2 regions of the Virgibacillus kimchii genome follow, and region 2 is predicted to be linked to the other one. Evidence: a T-box and tRNA genes for the amino acid it is inferred to sense, from the RefSeq annotation. Region 2 holds a T-box; the other holds one or more tRNA genes.

Region 1 (12,284 bases), 2.0 Mb from region 2:
CTCTGAGGGATCTTACTCATTTTAAATGATGGGAAGTATCATCTTGAGGGTGGCTTCATGCTTAGATGCTTTCAGCACTTATCCTTTCCACACGTAGCTACCCAGCTATGCTCCTGGCGGAACAACTGGTACACCAGCGGTGTGTCCATCCCGGTCCTCTCGTACTAAGGACAGCTCCTCTCAAACTTCCAACGCCCACGACGGATAGGGACCGAACTGTCTCACGACGTTCTGAACCCAGCTCGCGTACCGCTTTAATGGGCGAACAGCCCAACCCTTGGGACCGACTACAGCCCCAGGATGCGATGAGCCGACATCGAGGTGCCAAACCTCCCCGTCGATGTGAACTCTTGGGGGAGATAAGCCTGTTATCCCCGGGGTAGCTTTTATCCGTTGAGCGATGGCCCTTCCATGCGGAACCACCGGATCACTAAGCCCGACTTTCGTCCCTGCTCGACTTGTAGGTCTCGCAGTCAAGCTCCCTTCTGCCTTTACACTCTGCGAATGATTTCCAACCATTCTGAGGGAACCTTTGGGCGCCTCCGTTACCTTTTGGGAGGCGACCGCCCCAGTCAAACTGCCTGCCTGACACTGTCTCCGGACCGGATCACGGCCCTGGGTTAGAAGGTCCATACAGCCAGGGTGGTATCCCACGGGTGCCTCCACGTAAGCTGGCGCTCACGCTTCCAAGGCTCCCACCTATCCTGTACAAGCTGTACAGACATTCAATATCAGGCTACAGTAAAGCTCCACGGGGTCTTTCCGTCCTGTCGCGGGTAATGCGCATCTTCACGCATAGTATAATTTCACCGGGTCTCTCGTTGAGACAGTGCCCAAGTCGTTGCACCTTTCGTGCGGGTCGGAACTTACCCGACAAGGAATTTCGCTACCTTAGGACCGTTATAGTTACGGCCGCCGTTTACTGGGGCTTCAGTTCTGTGCTTCGGGTAAAACCCTAACACTTCCCCTTAACCTTCCAGCACCGGGCAGGTGTCAGCCCCTATACTTCGCCTTGCGGCTTCGCAGAGACCTGTGTTTTTGCTAAACAGTCGCTTGGGCCTATTCACTGCGGCTTCTCATGCAAGAAGCACCCCTTCTCCCTAAGTTACGGGGTCATTTTGCCGAGTTCCTTAACGAGAGTTCTCCCGCTCACCTTAGGATTCTCTCCTCGCCTACCTGTGTCGGTTTGCGGTACGGGCACCTATGAACTCACTAGAGGTTTTTCTTGGCAGTGTGAAATCGGGAACTTCGCTACTATATTTCACTCCCCATCACAGCTTGAGATTGCCAGACGGATTTGCCTGCCTGACTCTCTTGCTGCTTGGGCGCACGCTTCCATCCGTGCGCTTTCCCTATCCTTCTGCGTCACCCCGTCGTTCAAACGCTCATGAGGTGGTACAGGAATATCAACCTGTTGTCCATCGCCTACGCCCTTAGGCCTCGGCTTAGGTCCCGACTAACCCTGAGAGGACGAGCCTTCCTCAGGAAACCTTAGGCTTTCGGTGAAAGAGATTCTCACTCTTTTCTCGCTACTCATACCGGCATTCTCACTTCCAATCGCTCCACCAGTCCTCACGGTCTGACTTCTCTGCCATTGGAACGCTCTCCTACCATTGTTCGTAAGAACAATCCGCAGCTTCGGTGATACGTTTAGCCCCGGTACATTTTCGGCGCAGAGTCACTCGACCAGTGAGCTATTACGCACTCTTTAAATGGTGGCTGCTTCTAAGCCAACATCCTGGTTGTCCGGGCAACTCCACATCCTTTTCCACTTAACGTATACTTTGGGACCTTAGCTGGCGGTCTGGGCTGTTTCCCTCTCGACTATGAACCTTATCACCCATAGTCTGACTCCCAAGCAAAAGTATCCGGCATTCGGAGTTTGACTGAATTCGGTAACCCGGTGAGGGCCCCTAGTCCAATCAGTGCTCTACCTCCGGTACTTCACACTTGAGGCTAGCCCTAAAGCTATTTCGGAGAGAACCAGCTATCTCCGTGTTCGATTGGCATTTCACCCCTACCCACACCTCATCCCCGCATTTTTCAACATACGTGGGTTCGGGCCTCCTGTCAGTGTTACCTGACCTTCACCCTGGACATGGGTAGATCACACGGTTTCGGGTCTACGACCGCATACTTACTTCGCCCTGTTCAGACTCGCTTTCGCTGCGGCTCCGTGTCTTCCACTTAACCTTGCATACGATCGTAACTCGCCGGTCCATTCTACAAAAGGTACGCCGTTACGCATTAACGCGCTTCGACTACTTGTAGGCACACGGTTTCAGGTTCTGTTTCACTCCCCTTCCGGGGTGCTTTTCACCTTTCCCTCACGGTACTGGTTCACTATCGGTCACTGGGGAGTATTTAGCCTTGGGAGATGGTCCTCCCGGATTCCGACGGAATTCCTCGTGTTCCGCCGTACTCAGGATCCACTCCGGAGGAAACTCTTTTTCAATTACAGGGCTGTTACCTTCTGTGGCTGGCCTTTCCAGACCGATTCGTTTAAAGAATTTCTTGGTAACTCCAATGGAGTGTCCTACAACCCCGGAAAGTAAACTTTCCGGTTTGGGCTCGTTCCGTTTCGCTCGCCGCTACTTGGAAAATCGCTTTTGCTTTCTCTTCCTCCGGGTACTGAGATGTTTCAGTTCCCCGGGTCTGCCTCATCTATCCTATGTATTCAGATAGATGTACTGCTCCATTACGAACAGTGGGTTCCCCCATTCGGAAATCCCCGGATCGAAGTTTACTTACAACTCCCCGAGGCATATCGGTGTTAGTCCCGTCCTTCATCGGCTCCCAGTGCCAAGGCATTCACCGTGCGCCCTTATTCACTTAACTAAGCTTTACAATGAATAAGCGTCACTAATTTTATTAGCCTTCGCTTAAAATCAATCCAGCTTCAGCTCCTAGCGACTAGCGAACTTCCTTCGCCTCCGTACGATAAGTCAACATCAACTCGCTCTCGCTTGTCGTGTTTCCTTTATCTCCTTCGGTAGAATAATCAGCTAAGTTCGCCTCTTTGCGAGGCTACGCTGATCCACCCTGCTTGGCAGGGCGCAGTTCGTACGTCGCTGAACAGTCGCTTCAGCCTTTTACTTGATGTCGTTGTTACTCTTATTTAGTTTTCAAGGTACAAAAATGGAGCCTAGCGGGATCGAACCGCTGACCTCCTGCGTGCAAGGCAGGCGCTCTCCCAGCTGAGCTAAGGCCCCGTGAATTGGATAGATGGTGGGCCTGAGTGGACTTGAACCACCGACCTCACGCTTATCAGGCGTGCGCTCTAACCAGCTGAGCTACAGGCCCATCTATCAGTATGAGAAATTGCTCTCTCAAAACTGAACCAAACAACACAGTATGTTTTCATCTGACAAAGTCAGATGTTCCGTTATATATCCTTAGAAAGGAGGTGATCCAGCCGCACCTTCCGATACGGCTACCTTGTTACGACTTCACCCCAATCATTGGTCCCACCTTCGGCGGCTGGCTCCAAATGGTTACCTCACCGACTTCGGGTGTTACCAACTCTCGTGGTGTGACGGGCGGTGTGTACAAGGCCCGGGAACGTATTCACCGCGGCATGCTGATCCGCGATTACTAGCGATTCCGGCTTCATGCAGGCGAGTTGCAGCCTGCAATCCGAACTGAGAATGGTTTTGTGGGATTTGCTTGGCCTCGCGGCTTCGCTGCCCTTTGTTCCATCCATTGTAGCACGTGTGTAGCCCAGGTCATAAGGGGCATGATGATTTGACGTCATCCCCACCTTCCCCCGGTTTGTCACCGGCAGTCACCTTAGAGTGCCCAACCTAATGCTGGCAACTAAGATCAAGGGTTGCGCTCGTTACGGGACTTAACCCAACATCTCACGACACGAGCTGACGACAACCATGCACCACCTGTCACTCTGTCCCCGAAGGGAAAACTCTGTCTCCAGAGTGGTCAGAGGATGTCAAGACCTGGTAAGGTTCTTCGCGTTGCTTCGAATTAAACCACATGCTCCACCGCTTGTGCGGGCCCCCGTCAATTCTTTTGAGTTTCAGCCTTGCGGCCGTACTCCCCAGGCGGAGTGCTTATTGCGTTAACTTCAGCACTAAGGGGCGGAAACCCCCTAACACCTAGCACTCATCGTTTACGGCGTGGACTACCAGGGTATCTAATCCTGTTCGCTCCCCACGCTTTCGCACCTCAGCGTCAGTTACAGACCAGAGAGTCGCCTTCGCCACTGGTGTTCCTCCACATCTCTACGCATTTCACCGCTACACGTGGAATTCCACTCTCCTCTTCTGCACTCAAGTCCTCCAGTTTCCAATGACCCTCCACGGTTAAGCCGTGGGCTTTCACATCAGACTTAAAAGACCGCCTGCGCGCGCTTTACGCCCAATAATTCCGGACAACGCTTGCCCCCTACGTATTACCGCGGCTGCTGGCACGTAGTTAGCCGGGGCTTTCTGGTGAGGTACCGTCAAGGTGCCGCCTTATTCAAACGGCACTTGTTCTTCCCTCACAACAGAGCTTTACGATCCGAAAACCTTCATCACTCACGCGGCGTTGCACCGTCAGACTTTCGTCCATTGCGGATGATTCCCTACTGCTGCCTCCCGTAGGAGTCTGGGCCGTGTCTCAGTCCCAGTGTGGCCGATCACCCTCTCAGGTCGGCTACGCATCGTCGCCTTGGTAAGCTTTTACCTCACCAACTAGCTAATGCGCCGCGGGCCCATCTGTGAGCGGCAGCCAAAGGCCGCCTTTCAACTTCCCTTCATGCAAAGAAAAGTATTATCCGGTATTAGCCCCGGTTTCCCGGGGTTATCCCAGTCTCTCAGGCAGGTTGCCCACGTGTTACTCACCCGTCCGCCGCTCGATCCACAAGCGTCACCCCCGAAGGGGATCTGCCTGCTTCACGCGCTCGACTTGCATGTATTAGGCACGCCGCCAGCGTTCGTCCTGAGCCAAGATCAAACTCTCCATAAAAGTTTGAATGTAATGGACACCAATCCACTACCTTCTCTTAGCTTCAAAAATTGATACAGGGTTAACTAGTCTTCCTCAGCCGGACTTACGTCCGACCTCCAACTGCTTTCCTGACATCTGTTTACATACTGGTTGTTTTGTTCAGTTTTCAAAGAGCAATTAAATTGTTTGTCGTTTTTGGCGACAAGATATAATTTATCATGCCATCAATAAATTGTCAACAGGAATTTTAAAAGAAAATAAAGCACAAATAAAAACCTGTTTCACTCATTGACAACAAGAAATATAATAGCATAAACAAACAATAAATTCAACAGATCGACATGATTTTTTATTGTAAAATATATCCTTCTTATATGTGTATAGTTCACTCATCGTAGGTAGGCAGGAAAATCCTCTTTTCCTTATACAAAATGAGTGCTCATCTATTATTGATTATTGCTTCGCTTTGGCATATATTTAATACATTCCTGTTCACTTGCAACTCTTCGAAACAGTTGAAACAGCACTTGATATCGTTCCCGCATGGCTCGCTTAACCATTTGATCAATCCGGTGATCTTCCAGGTCCATTAACAATTCATCCAGTTCCCGTTTTAAAATATACTCAATTTCTTTTTGTTCCATTTCATTTATCAATAAACCTAACATTTCTTCACACCTCAAATTTCTTCTTATAGTAGTAATCATCTTTTACCCGTTATTGTTTTTTACAAACAGCTATATATAGTTATTCGAAAAAATTGTCGGAATTGGCCGGTCCCTTCTGTCATATACGGCATAAACTTACTATACCCCAAATAAGTGGTTTTTCATCCAATTTCAGCTAAAAAATTATTAATATGCATTTATAGATTAACCGTGATAAAGAACCTGTCCCCGCGTCCCCACTTGGATAGCTTGTTCTATTCTCTGTATTCATACATAGAATTTAATATGAAGGACAAGGGGGAATCGTTATGCAGCATTTTTATGTTTGGCGGTTGGAAAAGTGGAAAAGATGGAGCGTTGTCGTTGCTCTGGCATTATTTGCCGCGCTTTTCATCTGGTTTGAACGGGATGGCACTTTTTCTGTTTTTTCCACTGAGGGGCCGACGGCATTGACAAAAGGAAATGAAAATGAATCCAATATTGCATTAACTTTTAATATCAGCTGGGGAGAGGAAAAAGTATTTGATATTCTGGATGAGCTGGAAAAAGAACAAGTGCAGGCTACCTTTTTTCTAAGCGGGGAGTGGGCAGAACGCCACCCGGATATTGTAGAGAAAATTTCAGAGGGAGAACATGAGATAGGTATGCTTGGGTATCGTTATAAAAGCTATCTTGACATGGAAATAGATGAAGTTCGTCAGGATTTACGAATGGCGGAGGAAATATTTGAAAAGCTGGGTTTTGAAGAAACAAAGCTATTGCGGGCACCAAACGGCCATTTTAACGAAGAAATTTTAGATTTGGCAGAGGAGATGGGGTTTCAGGTTATTCATTGGAATGTAAATACGATGGATTGGGAGAACCCGGGCACAGATGTAATTGTGGATAGAGTGATGAACGAAACGGATAATGGAGACATTATTCTCATGCATGCTTCTGATGCGGCAAAACAAACATCAGAGGCACTGAAAACAATGCTCCCTGGCTTACAGAATAAAGGATTTACCTTTGTTACCATAACAGAGCTGATTAACCAGGCACACGCCGAGGCAAAGCTCGTGGAATAATATATAAAAATAAAGTTGGGAAGTGTAATGTAGTATGTAGTTTCCCCGGACTTCCCATACCTCAGCAAAAGTAAGAGTGGGCAAAGTCATCGTTCAACGACCTTGCCCACTGATCTTTAATGCTTATTTCTTCTTCTTTTTATCACTTTTTCCGACAGCAGTTTTTGTACCTTTCACTGACTCAAGGTCTCTGTCCCTGCCTTTACTGTGCTTTGATTTTGGATCTTCCTTCTCATTAATACGGTGTAAAGCGAGCAGCTGATAGGTGTTACAAACAAGCAGTACAATGATCATAATAATCGTGTAATCATAACCTTCCGTGCGCATACCGGGAATCCATTCGATGGTTGTAATGACTACCATGAAGAATAATGCGGGTATAAATGCACTTTTGTTCGTTTCCTTCGCCTTGATTTTTGCAACGATTATACCATAGCCGAGGATGGCACCTGACATTAATATATACCAAAACACTGATACTTCCCCGTCTGTTGCCTGATATGGGAAATACACCAAATCAAATACGACAAAAGCAATCAGCAGTATCTGTACGAGTGGCCAATAGGAGCGAAATAAACCCAGACCAAGCCGATTCAGGAATAAATAAGCAAAGAAACCGGTTTGACTGACGGCAGTAAAAACCAGTCCGACACCAGTTAAAAAGATGACTAACCCAAGCAATTCAAATGCATCAAATGGACTCAAAAACATTCGATATTCATCTGCTTTCACAAAAAAGCTTGTGATTAACCCTGTAAGGCCGCCAAGCAGTAATGTCTTCAAAAAGAAATTCACTAATTTACGGGTATTCAAGTTCTTTATCCTCCCAGTATGTATTCAAAATGTTCTCCTGGCTGAAAGAGAACCATTACATAAGAATTTATTGCGGAAAAACACCAAATAAGCAGAAATTACTTGATTGGGTGTGATTCGTCCCATAGGTATTCTAACACGAAGTTCGACAATTTTCCTTATCTGTGTGCATATTTTTTATTTTTGTCACTCATATTAAATGTGAGTAGCTTTTGTTATTATAGTTAATTTTATAGTATAGAGAATATAAATGAAACATAAGGAAAGGAGTTCCGGAATGGTTCGCTCCCTTTTAATCAGTGTAATATTCCTGTCGTTTTTTGTAATCAGCGGGTGCAATGCCGCAAATCCAGTACAGGAAGAGCAGGACTATGAACAAACGAAAAAGATGGTTGTTGACATATTACAGACAGAAGATGGCAAGAAAGCATTAAAGGAATTATTAGCAGAGGAAGAGTTAAAACAGGAGCTTGTGATGGAGTCGGAAATGGTTAAGGATTCCATCAATGAAGCACTAGCCTCTGAGCAGGCCAAGGAAATGTGGGCGAATTTATTTGAAGACCCTGAGTTCGCGCAAGGCTATGCAGAATCCATAAGCGAAGAACAGGAAAAGTTGATAAAAAATTTAATGAATGATTCGGAATATCAGCAACAAATGCTCGATTTATTGCAAAACCCGGAAATAGAGGACCAAATGTTAAGTGTATTGCGGGGACAGCAATTCCGCTCTCATTTGGAGGAAACGATCCGGCAGACATTGGAAACCCCTGTGTTTCAAGCAAAAATCCAGGAAATCCTGTTAAAAGCTGCGGAAAAACAAGGTGAGCAACAACAGGAGGGTGAAAGCAGTGAAGAAGAGTCCGGAGAGGAAGAAGAAGGTGAATCCGACGGCGGTTCCGGTGGTGAATCCGGTGGCGGATCATAAAAAGTAAAAAGAACAGGAAAAGCGGACCTTAAACAGGTCCGCTTCTATTTTAATCTTCCATTTTCGCGAGAATTTTCGAAGCAATTTTATGGTATTCCTGACCAATCGGATGATCTTCCTGATAAATTCCCGGCGCGAATTCATCTTCATCCTCATATGGCTGTTTCAGCGGCAGCTGTCCAAGCACCTTTGTTTTCAGTACTTCTGCCAGCTTTTTCCCTCCGCCTTGACCAAATACATATTCTTTTTCTCCGGTTTTCTCACTTTCAAAATAAGCCATGTTTTCAACAACACCCAGGATTTCATGGTCTGTTTTTAATGCCATTTGGCCGGCCCGGGCTGCAACAAATGCAGCGGATGGGTGTGGTGTTGTAACAATGACTTCTTTACAGGTAGGGAGCAGTTCATGTACATCCATCGCGATGTCCCCGGTACCCGGAGGCAGATCGAGAATCAGATAGTCCAGGTCTCCCCACTCCACTTCGCTAAAGAAGCTGTTGAGCATTTTCCCAAGCATAGGGCCTCGCCATATGATCGGCGAATTATCCTCTACAAAGAATCCCATGGAGATCACTTTTACACCAAAGCGTTCTACAGGAATAATTTTTTCCGCTCGGACGGCTGGACGGTTTTCAATCCCCATCATATCCGGAACGCTGAACCCGTAAATGTCCGCATCAATAATCCCTACTTTTTTACCGAGGCGCATCAGGGAAACAGCCAAGTTGACGGTTACAGTTGATTTTCCAACACCGCCTTTACCACTCGCTACCGCAATAAACTTGGTACCGGAATTTCCTCCCATCAGTGAGGATTCCTTTTCCTGCTCCACTGCGGGCTGGTATTTTCTTATAACTTCATCCGGAAGCTGCTCAAAGCGTAAACCAACCGTAGTTGCTCCATTTTTCTTCAGAATGCCGACGATTTCCTGCTGCAATTGCATTTGTTCCCCGGTATTCGTTTTGGAGATCGCAATTTTTACACTAACGTGGTTCTTGTCTTCCTTTATGGTTACTTTGCTGATACCACCGGTTTCCTCCAGTGTTTTATGTAAAAATGGATCTTTAACAGGGTTTAGCAACTGTACTACTTCATCTTTTGATAACAACTTGTGACACCATCCCTTTTTAAGCTTTGAATTTATCTTATGCCCAAAAAGGAAACCGTTATTTCCCTCGAAATCGCTTTCCTTTTCTCTTGAACACAACCTTAACATTTCATTCAAGGCTAGTATAACACAAATCAGCGAAAACCTAAGTGATTTGAATCATGGATGGATAATAGGGCTGTCACACTTTACTCATCTTGTTCAGGTTCCTCTGTCACATAGCGCAAAATTCCCTCGTAAATGCTTGCCGCCATTTGTTGCTGATATTCTTCCTGCTTTAGCAGTTCCCGTTCCTGTTCATTGGATAGAAAGCCGATCTCTACGAGTGCGCCGGGTGCCTCAGCATTTTTCAGCAGATAAAGATTGTTGATTGCAAGAGGACTCCGTGTGGTGTTTTCCATATTTCTTATAATTTCCTGCTGTATCATGGTGGCCAAGTGCCTGCTTTCGTCCGATTGGGGATAATAAAACGTCTGAGCTCCATGCCATTTGGTTGATGGCAAGGCGTTTAAATGTATCGTAATAAAAAAGTCGGCTTCTTTTTCACGAATGTATTCCAAGCGGTTTCGAATATCTTCCGCTTTTCTTCTCGAGAGCCCCTGTGTATCTTCCGCTGCCAAATCCGTATCTTCCTCACGTGTTAAATAAACAATAGCACCCGTCTGCAGAAGATAATCACGGATTTTTTCAGAGACATCCAGGGCTATATCTTTTTCCAATGTTTCATCTTTGCCGACGGCTCCTCCATCCGGCCCGCCATGTCCCGGATCAATGACAATCGTTTTTCCGCTGAGCGGCAATGACCATCCCTGGTTCCAGGCAGTATCGCTCTGTATGATAGGAAGTTGTATAAGAAAAATCAGTACGGCTAACCCAATAAACCATAAAAAAACTTTATTGAACTTCGACATCTCCTCGTCCCCTTTTAAGCTATCTCGTTTTATTTTATGGCCTGTCTATGGCAAATATGCCTATACATAATGGAAATGCCGGGAGGAATACTATAATAAAGCAAAGGACGATGCTTTTTTTCTGTTTCATCTGTCGAGAAAAGTGGTATGATGAAAGAAGGATATTTCAGAAAGGGGCTTTTATGTCTATGGATTGGGTTGGAATTGGCATCACGCTTCTTGGTGCAGCATTTTTCGTTTTAGTTATATTATTGATCAAACCTTTGAGAAACCTTTCCGGTACACTGGACAACTTAAAAGAAACTACGGCATCCCTGCCGAATCAAGTGGAGGGTTTAACCGGACAAGCGACGGAAGCCATCCAACAGGGGAATAAAACATTAAACGACGTGAACCGGCAAGTGAAAGAATTAAATCCGCTATTTGAGATAATCGGGAATATCGGACGTACTTTAAAAACTATATCCTCTTATATTCTTGATGTCGTATCAAAGGTAAACACGTCGACCACCCCTTTGATGAGCAAGCTGTTAAAAAGAGAACATATGGAGGCCTTGCTCAGTTTTGCCACTTTGGGCTATATGCTTTTTCAGAAGAAAGATGGGGAAAAATAGAATTATTTTGTTTTTAAATTAGACAAGATTTTTCGGCGGGAGAAGTCGAAATTTGACATGTTTCCGCGTTTAAGTTTTATTCAAATGGAGTAATACTTTATCCAGCATAAAAAAATCCCTTTTCCAGGGATTTTTTTGATGGGTTTATTCTGCTTTTACCGCGTTTTTTATTTTTCCTAATTCTTCCGCTTTCTTTTTGCCGTCTTCATATACTTTTTTTTCCATTCGCTTTAATTCCTGGAAAAGCGGCTTATTCTCCTCACGCTGCAGTCGTTTGGAGGTATAGTCTTTGATCATCCAGCCAAGGGCAGCTCCAGCAAGACTTCCGATGATCATTGACGTTAGATCTTTTTTGTTCTCCATATTACTGCTCACCCTCATTTTTGGCGTTTTTTGCTTCTCGGCGGCGCTGCAGCCAATAATACCCCAGAGCAAAAGAGCCATACAGACCACCAAGCTTATTCTTATCTGTCACATCTTTCGCTTCTCCTGTCTCCTGCTTCAATGATTCAGTCATATTTACCAATGAAGAGGAAAATTTGCGGGATATGTTTCCTGCATCTCCCACTACATAGAATAATGGGCTTAACTGTTTTAATTTATCATTTACATCTGCTAATGTTTTGTTACTTTCATTCATTAATTCACCGGTTTCTTTTACGATGGTATCCATTTGATCCGGCAGCCTGTCCACCGTTTTCTCGACACCTTTTAATACACCTGCCAAATTTTGCAGTGTGTGGGCGATAAAAATAGCAATGATTAAAAATGCAATGCCGATGAGTAAAACCCCTACTCCCGTTAATGTCATCCTTTATCCCTCTTTCCTGGTTTGTTTTATTATTGCCTGTTCCGGCCTTTCAGCGGGCAGATCACTTTTGGGTTCTTTCCATTTTGAATATAAGAGAAATGCTGCCTCACTCCATTTAAGTCCTTCCATGAATGGTTTTGTTTTTTCATTCATTTCTTCATCGGTCATATGTTTTTGATTCGTATCCAGCCAATGATTCACATTATTTACTGACGTTCCCACGTCATCGATCGCTTCAAAAACATCATCGGTTGATTTCAGTTTTTGGCTGACATCTTCAAGGGCAGTATCTGCCTGATGTATCGTTTCCCTGAGTTGCGGAATCATTGCTTCCACTTCTTTCTCGGTTTTAGCAAGTGTTGTTCCTACTGCATTCAGCGTTTTGGATATCCGGAATAAAACGATGGCAATGTAAATAAC
Region 2 (12,284 bases):
TTGACCGGGGAAACAAAAGGACGGCATGACGGTTTAATGTATTACACAATCGGACAGCGTCAAGGGCTTGGAATAGGCGGTGCCGGTGATCCTTGGTTTGTCGTAGGGAAGGATTTACAGGAAAATGTTTTATATGTTGGGCAAAGCTATACAAATGATGCCCTTTATTCGGATGCGCTTATTGGTACGGATGTAAATTGGATTCACCCGGATAAAATTCCCGCGACTTTTACGTGCACGGCAAAATTCCGTTACCGTCAGGATGACAGTGAAGTAAGTGTCAAGAGAATGGATAACGGCAAAGTATACGTGACGTTTTCCAAGAAGGAGCGTGCCATTACACCCGGACAGGCGGTTGTATTTTATGATGGCGATGTTTGCTTAGGCGGAGCCACCATCGATGAAATTATCAAGGATGAACAAGTTCTTGATTATGTCGGTTAAATCCGTTCTTTTTTAGTCAGGCGCAAGTTTATCAAAGCCTTCCGCCTGACTAAAAAGATCAGGATAAAGATGGAGGTTTTTGGCAATTATTCCGTGTTATCGCGAAAGACAGTGCAATTAAATCATTTAACAAGGAGATTTTATGATGAATAAAAACAGACAAGCTATTGAACTGATGAAAGAAAATAAATTTGAAGAGGCAGCAGCGTTATTTAATGAACTGATTGAGGAATCACCGGAAGATCCCGTTGGATATGTTAATTTCGGAAATTTACTGCTTCATTTAAATGATTATACCCGTGCAGAACGCTTTTTCAAAAAAGCCCTTGAGTTGAATGAGTATGTAGGCACAGCCTATTACGGGCTCGGCAATTTATATTACGAGCAATCCGAATATAAAAAAGCACAGGAAAACTTTCAAAAAGCGATTGACTTAAAAATTAAAGACGCGGATGTGTATTATATGATGGGAATGACATATATTCATCAGGAAGAAATCAAATTATCCATTCCCTTTTTACAGCGCGCTACTGAACTGAACCCGAACGAAGCAGAATTTTTATTCCAGTATGGATTATCGCTCGCCAAAACAGAGCATATCGATGAAGCAGCATCCGCATTTTCCAAAGTACTGGAATTGGAATCGGAGCATAGTGATGCCCACTACAATCTTGGTGTGATAGATTTATATCATGATAAGGTGAAAGAAGCGTTAGACCACTTTGAAGAAGCACTCCGGATTCAGCCGGAGCATGTACTTGCAGCAAACGGGAAGAAAAATGCAGAATCTCTGCTGGAAGAATAGGAAAATTAATGGGGTTGTTTTAAATGGGAATGGACCGTCAATCGGCGGAGAACCGCAAATATATTAAAGGTGAGCTCTTATATACGATTTTTCACAATGAAAGTGAAAACTTTGTAATTGCAAAGGTAAAAGTGCTGGAGACCAATGAAGATTACAGAGAAAGGGATATCACATTAAAAGGATATTTTCCAGAGCTGCAGGAGCAAATAGCCTATTACTTTTATGGTGTGTTTGAAAAACACGCTAAATTTGGGCTGCAATATCGGGTGCATTCCTATGAAACATACATACCGGATTCGAAAACGGGTCTGATCAGCTATTTATCCAGTGATTTATTTTACGGTGTTGGTAAAAAGACGGCTGAAAGAATTGTTGAGTTTTTGGGAGAGGGAGCCATCAGCAGAATACTTAATGATCCTGAAGTATTAAATCAGGTAAAAGGATTGAAAAAGGAAACGAGGGATTCCCTTGTTAAAAGTCTCCAGGAAAACCAGGGATTTGAACATATTGCCCTATACCTGTCAAAGTATAATATAGGATTGAAAATGGCGCAGAAGATTTATAGAGAATATAAGGAAGAAGCAATCACCATTTTGGAAGAAGACCCGTATCAATATGTATTTGATATAGAAGGTTTCGGCTTTCAAACAGCAGATGAAATTGCCATGAAGAATGGATTATCAGCAACACACCCGAACAGAATTGGTGCCGGGTGTATTTATGTTTTACAAAAAAATATTCAGCATGGTCACGTCTTTCTCCCGATGGAAGAGTGTGCAGCAGAGGTTTTGCAATTACTGCCTGCCAGCGGGCTGACAAAAAAGGTTATCGAGGAAAGGTTAATTGAGCTGAATAAAAATAAATCAGTGATCATTTCCGGGGGAAATGTCTATTTGCCTTCATTGTATTATGCTGAAGATGGTTTTGCTTCCCATTTAAAACGGGTAATGGAAAAACCCTTAGAACATCAGACAACTGCTGCTGAGCTGATGAAAATTACAGGAGAAATCGAAGAAGCGGAGTCCATCAGCTACGGAAAAGATCAGTTTGAAGCCATTAACCAGGCCATACATTCCAAGGTCATGATCCTTACCGGGGGCCCCGGCACCGGGAAAACGACCGTGATTAAAGGGATATTACAAGCTTATGCGGATATTCATGATTTATCTCTGGATAAAGGTGAATACGAAGAAAATAAAGAGTATCCATTTATACTTACTGCTCCTACTGGGCGTGCCGCCAAGCGCCTGGCACAATCAACATCCCAGGAGGCTGTTACGATACATCGGCTACTGGGTTGGGATGGAAAAGAGGGCTTCAGTAAAGGAGAAGATGAACCATTAGCCGGTAAATTATTGATTGTCGATGAGTTTTCGATGGTGGATATATGGCTGGCTAATCATTTGTTTAAAGCTATACCAAGTGATATGCAGGTTTTGCTCGTCGGGGATGAAGATCAGCTTCCATCTGTCGGCCCCGGTCAAGTATTGACAGATTTGCTGGAAACAGAAGTAATTCCAGTAGTCCGGCTTACAGAAGTATATCGCCAGAAAGAGGGTTCGAAAATAATTTCTCTTGCTCATGAGATCAAGAATAATCGGCAAATTAATTTGCACAATGACAAGGATTTCAGTTTTTTTCCATGCAGGGAATCACAAGTTCTTGATGTGATTATTGGAATTTACAAAAAGGCTATGGAAAAAGGGGTGGATGTAAAGGATATTCAGGTGCTGGCTCCCATGTATCGCTCTCAGGCAGGCATTACAATGATAAATCAGGAACTGCAGCAATTAGTAAATCCTAAAACAACGACGAAGCGGGAAATCAATGCCCACGACCGGGTTTTCCGTGTAGGCGATAAAGTGCTGCAGCTCGTTAATCAGCCGGAAGACGGCGTTTATAACGGAGACATCGGAGAAGTAGCAGCGATCTTTGAAGAGGATGAAAACACAGATAACAAAGAACAGCTTGTCATTGAATTTGAGAATAGAGAAGTGGTATATGAAAGAAAGGATTTTGTGAATCTCATGCATGCCTACTGCATATCGATACATAAATCCCAGGGCAGCGAATTTCCGATTGTCATTCTTCCGGTTACACCAGTGTATCGAAGGATGTTGAGAAAAAACCTGCTTTATACTGCCATTACCAGGAGTCAGCAGTCATTGATTATTTGCGGGGATGCCCAATCACTCCTGAATGGTCTTAAAACAATAGATACAAACAGGCGTTTTACTACATTAAAGGAACAGATCAAGGAGAGGCTGGAGCATGTGCCTCCACCTACTGTGGAAGAGGACAATGAAATATCCCCATATGATTTCATGTGAAGAGGTATATTTTACTACCAATCGGGTTAGCATAACATAATAATCTTTTCAAAGGAGATTTGTAAGTTATGCGGTGCCCGAATTGTCAGGAGAAAAATATTGGTAAAATAGGTGCAGATCAATTTTATTGCTGGACATGTTTCATAGAAATGGCCATTGATGGCAATAAACTAACTATCCATCAGGTTGAAGCAGATGGTTCATTAAGTTCGTTAAATGATTTGTTTTCCGAGGAAGAAAGAAAAGTAAACGGGTAATCCCTTGGCTTCAAAAACATTCATCTTGTTAAGCCGGGGAGGAACTTTTATGTTCAAAGATAAGAAAAGAGCTTCAATACTTTACTGGTTGCTGCTCGCTATTCTATTATTCGTTTTCCTTTACCTGTTCGTCAGGTTATTTCCGTTATATGGGAGATTTTTTGCATTTATATGGCAGCTTTTCCTGCCTTTTTTAATTGCAGGTTTGATTGCCTATCTGCTTTATCCGATTATTGTAAAAATAGAAGACTGGAATATTCCACGCAGTATAGCGATACTCTCCATTTATCTGTTATTTTTTGGCGGAATCGGTTACCTTATTTATCGGGTTTACCCTGCAACGATCGTGCAATTGCGTGATTTGAGCGAGCAATTGCCCCAATTTATTTCTATGTATCAGACATTTATAAATCAAATGTATGAGTCTACCTCCTTTTTGCCGGAAACGGTTCATGATAAGATGGATGAACTGATTTTGCGTGTAGAATCTTCCATTGATCATCTGCTGTCAAGACTGGCAGCCGGGTTTACAAGAATTTTCGATATGATTATTATTATTACTGTTATCCCTGTACTCGTATTTTATTTTTTAAAGGATTACGGTAAATGGAAAAAACTATTTAAAAAGTATATTCCGGTAAAGCACCGAACCAATGTGAATAATATATTACATGGGATAGATAAAAGTCTCGGAGGCTATATTCGCGGACAATTGATTGTAAGTCTATTCGTTGCCGTAACCGCTTTTATTCTTTTTGAAATTCTTAGCTTGGAATATGCATTGCTATTGGCTATTATAATGGGAGTCACCAACCTCATTCCTTACTTTGGTCCAATTATCGGAGCTGTGCCGGCTGTGGCAATTGCTTTTACAGTTTCTTTAAATACCGTTATTTTTGTAATCATTGCCATCTTCGTGATCCAACTGCTGGAAAGCAATATGATTGCCCCTTACATTGTTGGCAGAAGTATTGCCATACACCCTGTGGCAATTATTTTTGCATTGCTGCTGGGAGGTAAAATTTCCGGTGTAATAGGAATGGTTCTGGCTGTTCCTCTTTTAACCGTTTTAAAAGTGATTGTTACTCACGCTTTTGCATTTCGTAATTATTATTGACAATCAAGGTAAAGTTTTCTATAATATCGCTAAACACATGATTCATAAAACATATATGAATACAAGGAAGGTTCTGAGTACATGATACCGGTTTAAAGAGAGGGATTTTCGACAGGCTGAGAGAAATCCCAAATGCAGATCATGGAAAGCTAAACCTGAGTGCGGCTAATCCCCGCCGGTTTCATACCGTTACCATGGGAAAGTGATGTCTGGTGGAAAACCGGATATAATTAGGGTGGTACCGCGATAATCTCGTCCCTGCATTGTGCAGAGAGGGGATTTTTTTATTTTCTAAAGTTTTTTTGCATAGTGGAAGGGATAACGAAAATGAAATAAAACAGTCATAATTAAAAATCAAATAACATGGGAGGTAATTACAATGAAACAATTAACATCATCAGAGGTAAGACAAATGTTTCTTGATTTTTTTGAGGAGAAGGGGCATCGGGTGGAGCCGAGTGCGTCTCTTGTGCCAAAAGATGATCCTTCCCTCTTATGGATTAACAGTGGCGTAGCAACATTAAAGAAATACTTTGACGGCAGGGTTGTGCCGGAAAACCCAAGAATCGTAAACGCCCAGAAATCAATAAGAACCAATGATATCGAAAATGTCGGCTATACAGCAAGGCACCATACTTTTTTTGAAATGCTCGGAAACTTTTCGATTGGCGATTACTTTAAAAAAGAAGCGATGGAGTGGGCATGGGAATTTTTAACGAGTGATAAATGGATCGGATTCGATGAGAACTTATTATCCGTTACTGTACATCCGGAAGATGATGAGGCTTATGATCTGTGGCTTAATCATATTAAAGTTCCACAGAAACGGATTATCCGCCTGGAGGAGAATTTTTGGGATATCGGGGAGGGTCCCAGCGGTCCCAATACCGAAATTTTTTTCGATCGCGGAGAAAAATATGGGAATGATCCAAATGACCCGGAGCTATACCCCGGTGGGGAGAATGAACGTTATTTGGAGATATGGAACTTAGTATTTTCTCAATTTAATCATAATTCGGATGACACCTACACACCTCTTCCTAAAAAGAATATTGATACAGGCATGGGTTTGGAGAGGATCGTTTCCGTTATTCAAGATGCACGGACGAACTTTGACACTGATTTATTTGTTCCGATTATTAAGGAAACAGAAAAGTTTGCGGATAAAGCATATGGAAAAGATAAAGAAGCGGATACGGCATATAAAGTTATTGCCGATCATATCCGCACTGTCAGTTTTTCCATAGGGGATGGAGCCGTACCATCCAATGAAGGCCGTGGATATGTATTGCGCAGGCTATTGAGAAGGGCTGTTCGTTTTGCAAAAGATATTGGTATTGAACAGCCTTTTATGTACGAACTGGTGGAAACAGTGGGAGAAATCATGAAGGATTTCTATCCGGAAGTGTTAAAGAAAAGTGACTTTATTAGAAATATGGTTAAGACAGAGGAAGAACGATTTCATGAAACATTGCAGGACGGTTTGGATATGCTGACGGAAATAATGAATAAAGAAAAAGAAAGTACCGTAATCCCCGGTGAAGAAGTTTTTCGTCTATATGACACGTATGGGTTTCCAAAAGAGTTAACTGTCGAATATGTGGAAGAAGCAGGTTTTACAATTGATGAAGCAGGCTTTGATAAAGAAATGGAAAAACAGCGTGAAAGAGCGAGAAACGCTCGTCAAAAAGTGGATTCCATGCAAGTACAGGACAGCATTCTTGCAGAAATTGAAGCAGATAGCGAATTTATCGGGTATGACCAGCTGGAGACTGAGACAGAGGTTACATTTATTATTCGGGACAATAAACAAGTACGTTCGGCTAATGCTGGGGAGGAAGTATTTATATTTCTTAAAGAGACACCATTTTATGCTGAGAGCGGTGGTCAAATAGCTGACCCGGGCTGGATTTATACTGATGGTATGTCCGCTTACATCAAAGATGTTCAGAAAGCACCAAATGGGCAGCACATCCATCAGGCGGAAATTAAAGAAGGCGTATTGACGCAAGGGGTTCAAGTGAAAGCAATCGTCGATTCGGCATATCGTAAAGGTATTATCAAAAACCATACAGCTACTCATTTATTGCATCAGGCGTTAAAAGAAGTTTTAGGCAGTCATGTCAATCAGGCTGGGTCTTTGGTGGCACCGGAAAGGCTTCGGTTTGACTTTTCTCATTACCAGGCAGTTTCACAGGATGAAATCGAGCAGATTGAACAAATGGTGAATGAAAAAATATGGGAATCTCTGCCGGTCATAATAGATCATAAAAAGCTTGAGGAAGCTAAAGAAGCGGGTGCGATGGCACTTTTCGGGGAAAAATACGGAGATATTGTCAGGGTAGTACAAATAGCTGACTTCAGCATTGAATTATGTGGTGGCTGCCACGTAAATAATACAGCGGAAATAGGTATGTTTAAAATCGTTTCAGAATCCGGTATCGGTGCCGGCACGAGAAGAATAGAGGCGGTAACAAGCAAGGAAGCTTATGGATTTTTGAATAAAAAGCTCACTATATTAAACAATGCAAGCGGGTTGGTAAAGGCGAATGAACCGGAAAAATTACCTGAGAAGATTGAAGGGCTATTTACAGATATGAAAGCTTTACAGAAGGAAAATGAATCACTGATCCACAAGTTATCAAACATAGAGGCAGATTCCATTATGGATCAAGCTGAAATGGCAGGCAATGTAACATTAATAGCAGAAGAAGTTGATGTAAAGGATATGAATCAGCTTAGAGCAATGGTGGATGATATAAAACAAAAACTTGAATCCGGCATTGTATTACTCGCAGCGGTAAATAATCAAAAGGTCCAGCTTGCAGCAGGAGTTTCCAAAGATCTTGTGGAAAAAGGTTATCATGCAGGACATTTAATTAAAGCTGCAGCAAAAGAGTGCGGCGGCGGAGGCGGCGGTCGCCCGGATATGGCCCAGGCCGGGGGTAAAAACCCTGAAAAAATAAAGGAAGCTTTAAAAGCAGCAAAAGTGTATACAGAGGCACAATCGCAACAATAATTTGAATAATAATCCATTAAAACGTTATAATGGATAAGGAATCATGTTAGAATAAACAAAACAGACATTTTATAATGTACAGTTATAATAAGGGCGAGGTGTCACGATGAGCAATATTGATAAAACAATGAAATTCAATTTTCCAGAAGAGCCGTTTGACGAGGATATAAAAGAAGTGCTTTATACGGTCCATGAAGCATTAAGAGAAAAAGGATACAATCCGATTAATCAAATAGTCGGATATCTCCTGTCCGGTGACCCCGCTTATATACCAAGGTATAAAGATGCACGGAATATAATCCGCAAAATGGAGCGGGATGAAGTAATCGAAGAACTGGTAAAATTTTATCTGGAAAATAATAAAAAGGAATTATGATGAAAATTATAGGTCTTGATGTTGGTTCAAAAACAATTGGTGTTGCTGTCAGCGATGCAATGGGCTGGACAGCACAAGGGTTAACGACAATCAAATGGGATGAAAATGATTTCTCATCCGCTGATTCCGAACTTGGAGAAATAATAAAGGAGCATGGAGTTGGAAAAGCTATTATTGGCTTGCCCAAAAACATGAATGGCACCATCGGGGAACGAGGAATCATTTCCCAAAACTATGCCAATTACATTGAAAAAGCATATGATATCCCTGTTGTTTTATGGGATGAGCGCCTGACTACAGTAGCAGCAGAAAGAGTATTGCTCGAAGCTGATTTAAGCAGGAGTAAAAGAAAGAAAGTTATAGATAAGATGGCAGCAGTTATGATATTGCAAGGCTATCTGGATCAAAAATAAAGGAGGGATATCATGGCATTGGAAGAAAAAGAACGTATTATCATACCGGATGAGAATGGGGAAGAACATTTATTTGAAGTATTGTTCACCTTTGATGTGGATGAAACAAAGCAGTCTTATATTGCGGTTGTGCCTGTTGAACAGTCAGAGGAAGAAGAAGTGGAAGTCTATGCGTTTCGCTATGAAGAAAAAGAGAATGAAGATAATGATTTATCTTTATTTCCAATTGAAAATGATGATGAATGGGAAATGGTGGAGGAAATGCTTCATACACTTGCAGATGAAGATAAAGATGTGTAGAATTTCTTATTATATTCCTAACTGTTAAGTTCGTCGTTACTCTTAGCTGAAAAAGGCTTTCATTTGTTAGTAAGGACTGCAACATAACTAATTTTATCGGAAAGAAACCAAACAGGCTGCGTATCCGTTTCGGGAATATATCAAGCTTGAAACACTATGTATTTGTTCACTAAAAAGTAATACTGCCGACCCTTTTATTATCCTGTGCAACAGGAGGGAAATTGCGCCGAACAGACCGCATCGGGTGCTATGCACCCCATGCGGTCTCATTTTCTTTTGGTGCAAGTAGGCAAAGGGAAGTGCGCACAACACTGTGATAACACCCTATCTACCATGTTTTATGTTCGATCTACTTCGACCCGAGTTCTACAGCCACTAGGTAAACATAAAGCCCTCAATCCCTTGACACCCAAAGGATTGAGGGCTTAAAAAGACATACTTATTGTGTTACTAGCTCTTAGGCTGAATATCCAAGATTTCTGGTGGCAAGTTCACCCCAACTTTTTGAAACACTTCCTTTTGCTTAGCTGTAGGGGTTGTTGTGCGGTAGAGATCTCCGTCGTCTGTAGTAAAATGCCCTACCTGCATCCGTTGCATCTCTCTACGTGTAGACTCCCAGCTTGCGTTCGTTTCCATTTCAATAAGCCTTACAAGTAACAGTGCCAACCAACTAATGATTACATGTGCTCGAATCCGGTCTTCCAAGCGATGATACATGGGGCGCAATTTCAGCGTGGACTTCAGTGTGCGAAAGGCATCTTCCACTTGAAGCAGCTGCTTATACCCCAAGGCAATATCTTCAATCGACAGCGTGTCATCTGATGTTCTGATTAAATATTTGCCGTCGTATTTGCTTGCATCGCGGATTGCCTGCTTATTCAATTTCAGCGTGCCGTCTTTCAATTGACGGATATATTTGCCATACACTTTATGTGCACGGAGTGCACACGCCTGTTTACGGTGGGCTTCATTGGGCAGCTGCTTTAAATTCTCCAGCTTCCGTTCAATCGTTTGGACAATCTGGTCTCTTTGATGTCTGTCACGTTCAGCTTCTTCAGGGTTAAAGGCAATCACATAACGTTTTCTGGCTTCGCCATCTCCCACAATGGATTCCTTTACCTGAAGGTTGTCACGAATCGTATGGAAACGACCACGTTTACTGAGGGCGGCTTCCACATCCTTTTTACCTGAACGCATACGTTCCCCAATAATGTAATGACCGGCACCCCGCTGAAGGATACGCAGGTTTTCTTCGGAGGAAAAACCACGATCCATCACTTGTACAATGCGTCCCAGTCTCCAGCCCATAAGATCTTTTTTCACTTCTTCGATGACATTCATATCCATCGTATTACCGGGCCAAGTCCACACTTTAATTGGAATACCTTCCCGTGTCACGGCAAGTCCAATCACCGTTTGTACAAGGTCAGATCGTTTATCCTTCGAATAGCCCTGAAGGCGGAACCGATCATCTTCAGCTGTTTCATCCGGATTGACTTCAAAGTAGCTTGATGTGGTATCAAAGTAAAGTAGATCCACTTCCAGGTTGAACAGATTGGAAACATTATCAAACACACGATCCTCAAGCTGGCTCTGTACAGCAAGAAGCTCGTCCATAGCACGGTATAGCTGATGGCTCTGAATCCGGGAAAGGCCAGGCATATAGACATCCTCTGAAATCCATTCTTCCATTCCCAATTTACTTGTAGGAGCGAGTCCGCGGTTTGCGACCATGGCGAAAATCGCACGTTCCAGATCCATCTCATGGTTGCGGTTGCGGAAAATATCTTTCAGGATCGTATCCATGCCGAGCTTTTTCCACAATTGGTCAAACAGCCAAACACCACCCAGCCGTTTGGCGGAATGAAATAAAAACTCCGCTGCATCGCTAATTTTTTGCTTCGACTTCAGCGCTTCCTCCGGAGTAAGGAATCGGCTAATACTTTGGGCCAGTCGTTCAAGTACGGCCATATCGACTTTATCTTCACGGCCGAAAGAGTATATCACCTTCGCTTTCGCATATTTGGCCTTCGAATCCCACTCATTATGAGCCAGCTGAATGTACGAAACCTTTGATCCATCTTTATTTTTACGGGTAACTCTTCTTATATACATGCCTATATTATACCAATTTAACATTGGTGTGTAAAGGTAAATATTGTAAATCGTGTGCCTATTAAAGTTTAAAAAATTAAGAGGCACTAATCCACAGAAAGACTGACCTCATCGAGAATCCAGTTTATCCACAAGTGAATTTGTGCCTATCTACTGTCGAACTCGGGTTCGAGACTTTAAGGTATATCCCAGCCCTCTTTTTATATGTTATTATTTGGCTCATTTCACATTTACCTGCTATTATTGATAAGGTAAAATGCAGTAGTTATGCAGTAACATGATTGAAGCAGAACAATCAGAAGAACATCTTTCATTTTATGATGGAATATACAGTCGAATTTTAGTATAATAACCGTGATGAAAGGGGGCTCCGGCATGTCCAAAAGAAAAAAGAGGGGAAGTTTCAGGGACAACCTAATTGCCAGAAGTGAGGAAGCAAAGACAGTACGGAAAATTGTTGCTATTATCATTATATCTTTATTGGCTATTTTGGTAATCGGTGTTCTTTCCGGTTATTTGTATATATCATCGGCACTTGAACCCGTGGATCCGGACAGTGATGAAGAAATTACGGTTGAAATACCAATTGGGTCATCTTCGTCTACTATAGGGGAAATTTTAGAGGAAAATGGACTTATTAAAGATAGTCGCATATTTCGGTTTTATGCCACATTTAATAATACTACAGACTTTCAGGCAGGAGAATATACCTTTACCCCTGCAATGACAATGGAAGAGCTTACGGCTTCTCTTCAGACTGGAAGAGTAATTGCTGATCCCGTTCATACGGTAACCATACCTGAAGGAACGACAGTAGATGACATTGCTGAGATATACTCGGAACACCTGCATTTTTCAAAGGATGAATTCCTGGAAATGGTGAATGATCCTGAATATATTGAACAATTAATCGAATCGTATCCAACATTACTTTCCGAAGATATTTTGTCTGAAGATATACGAACACCACTGGAAGGGTATTTATTTGCTTCCACTTACAGTTTTTATGAACAGGAACCAACTATAGCTTTGGTTGTGGAAGAAATGTTAAATAAAACGGTTTCTGTTGTGGAAGACTATGTGGAAGAACTGGAAGAGAGCGATTTAT

The links. The T-box of region 2 lies ahead of alaS (alanine--tRNA ligase). A T-box ahead of a tRNA ligase gene usually reads a tRNA of that ligase, here a tRNA-Ala.
Region 1: it has a tRNA-Ala gene. The T-box ahead of alaS (alanine--tRNA ligase) is inferred to sense a tRNA for this amino acid. The anticodon was not compared.

Annotation. Positions count from the first base shown of each region.
Region 1 is NZ_AP043951.1:3,357,511-3,369,794, reverse strand. It holds rRNA gene ACZ42C_RS16245 (23S ribosomal RNA) at 1-2,838, opposite strand, end outside; tRNA gene ACZ42C_RS16240 (tRNA-Ala) at 3,140-3,212, opposite strand; tRNA gene ACZ42C_RS16235 (tRNA-Ile) at 3,227-3,303, opposite strand; rRNA gene ACZ42C_RS16230 (16S ribosomal RNA) at 3,400-4,965, opposite strand; gene ACZ42C_RS16225 (hypothetical protein) at 5,394-5,615, opposite strand; gene pdaB (polysaccharide deacetylase family sporulation protein PdaB) at 5,924-6,682, shown strand; gene ACZ42C_RS16215 (KinB-signaling pathway activation protein) at 6,806-7,495, opposite strand; gene gerD (spore germination lipoprotein GerD) at 7,773-8,420, shown strand; gene ACZ42C_RS16205 (Mrp/NBP35 family ATP-binding protein) at 8,470-9,528, opposite strand; gene cwlD (N-acetylmuramoyl-L-alanine amidase CwlD) at 9,717-10,439, opposite strand; gene ACZ42C_RS16195 (DUF948 domain-containing protein) at 10,622-11,053, shown strand; gene ACZ42C_RS16190 (hypothetical protein) at 11,198-11,416, opposite strand; gene ACZ42C_RS16185 (DUF948 domain-containing protein) at 11,418-11,864, opposite strand; gene ACZ42C_RS16180 (DUF948 domain-containing protein) at 11,868-12,284, opposite strand, start outside.
Region 2 is NZ_AP043951.1:1,136,171-1,148,454, reverse strand. It holds gene mnmA (tRNA 2-thiouridine(34) synthase MnmA) at 1-444, shown strand, start outside; gene ACZ42C_RS05840 (tetratricopeptide repeat protein) at 587-1,249, shown strand; gene recD2 (SF1B family DNA helicase RecD2) at 1,273-3,579, shown strand; gene ACZ42C_RS05830 (hypothetical protein) at 3,648-3,836, shown strand; gene ACZ42C_RS05825 (AI-2E family transporter) at 3,886-4,953, shown strand; T-box leader at 5,009-5,216, shown strand; gene alaS (alanine--tRNA ligase) at 5,333-7,972, shown strand; gene ACZ42C_RS05815 (IreB family regulatory phosphoprotein) at 8,079-8,348, shown strand; gene ruvX (Holliday junction resolvase RuvX) at 8,348-8,761, shown strand; gene ACZ42C_RS05805 (DUF1292 domain-containing protein) at 8,774-9,061, shown strand; gene ACZ42C_RS05800 (IS1634 family transposase) at 9,512-11,176, opposite strand; gene mltG (endolytic transglycosylase MltG) at 11,552-12,284, shown strand, end outside.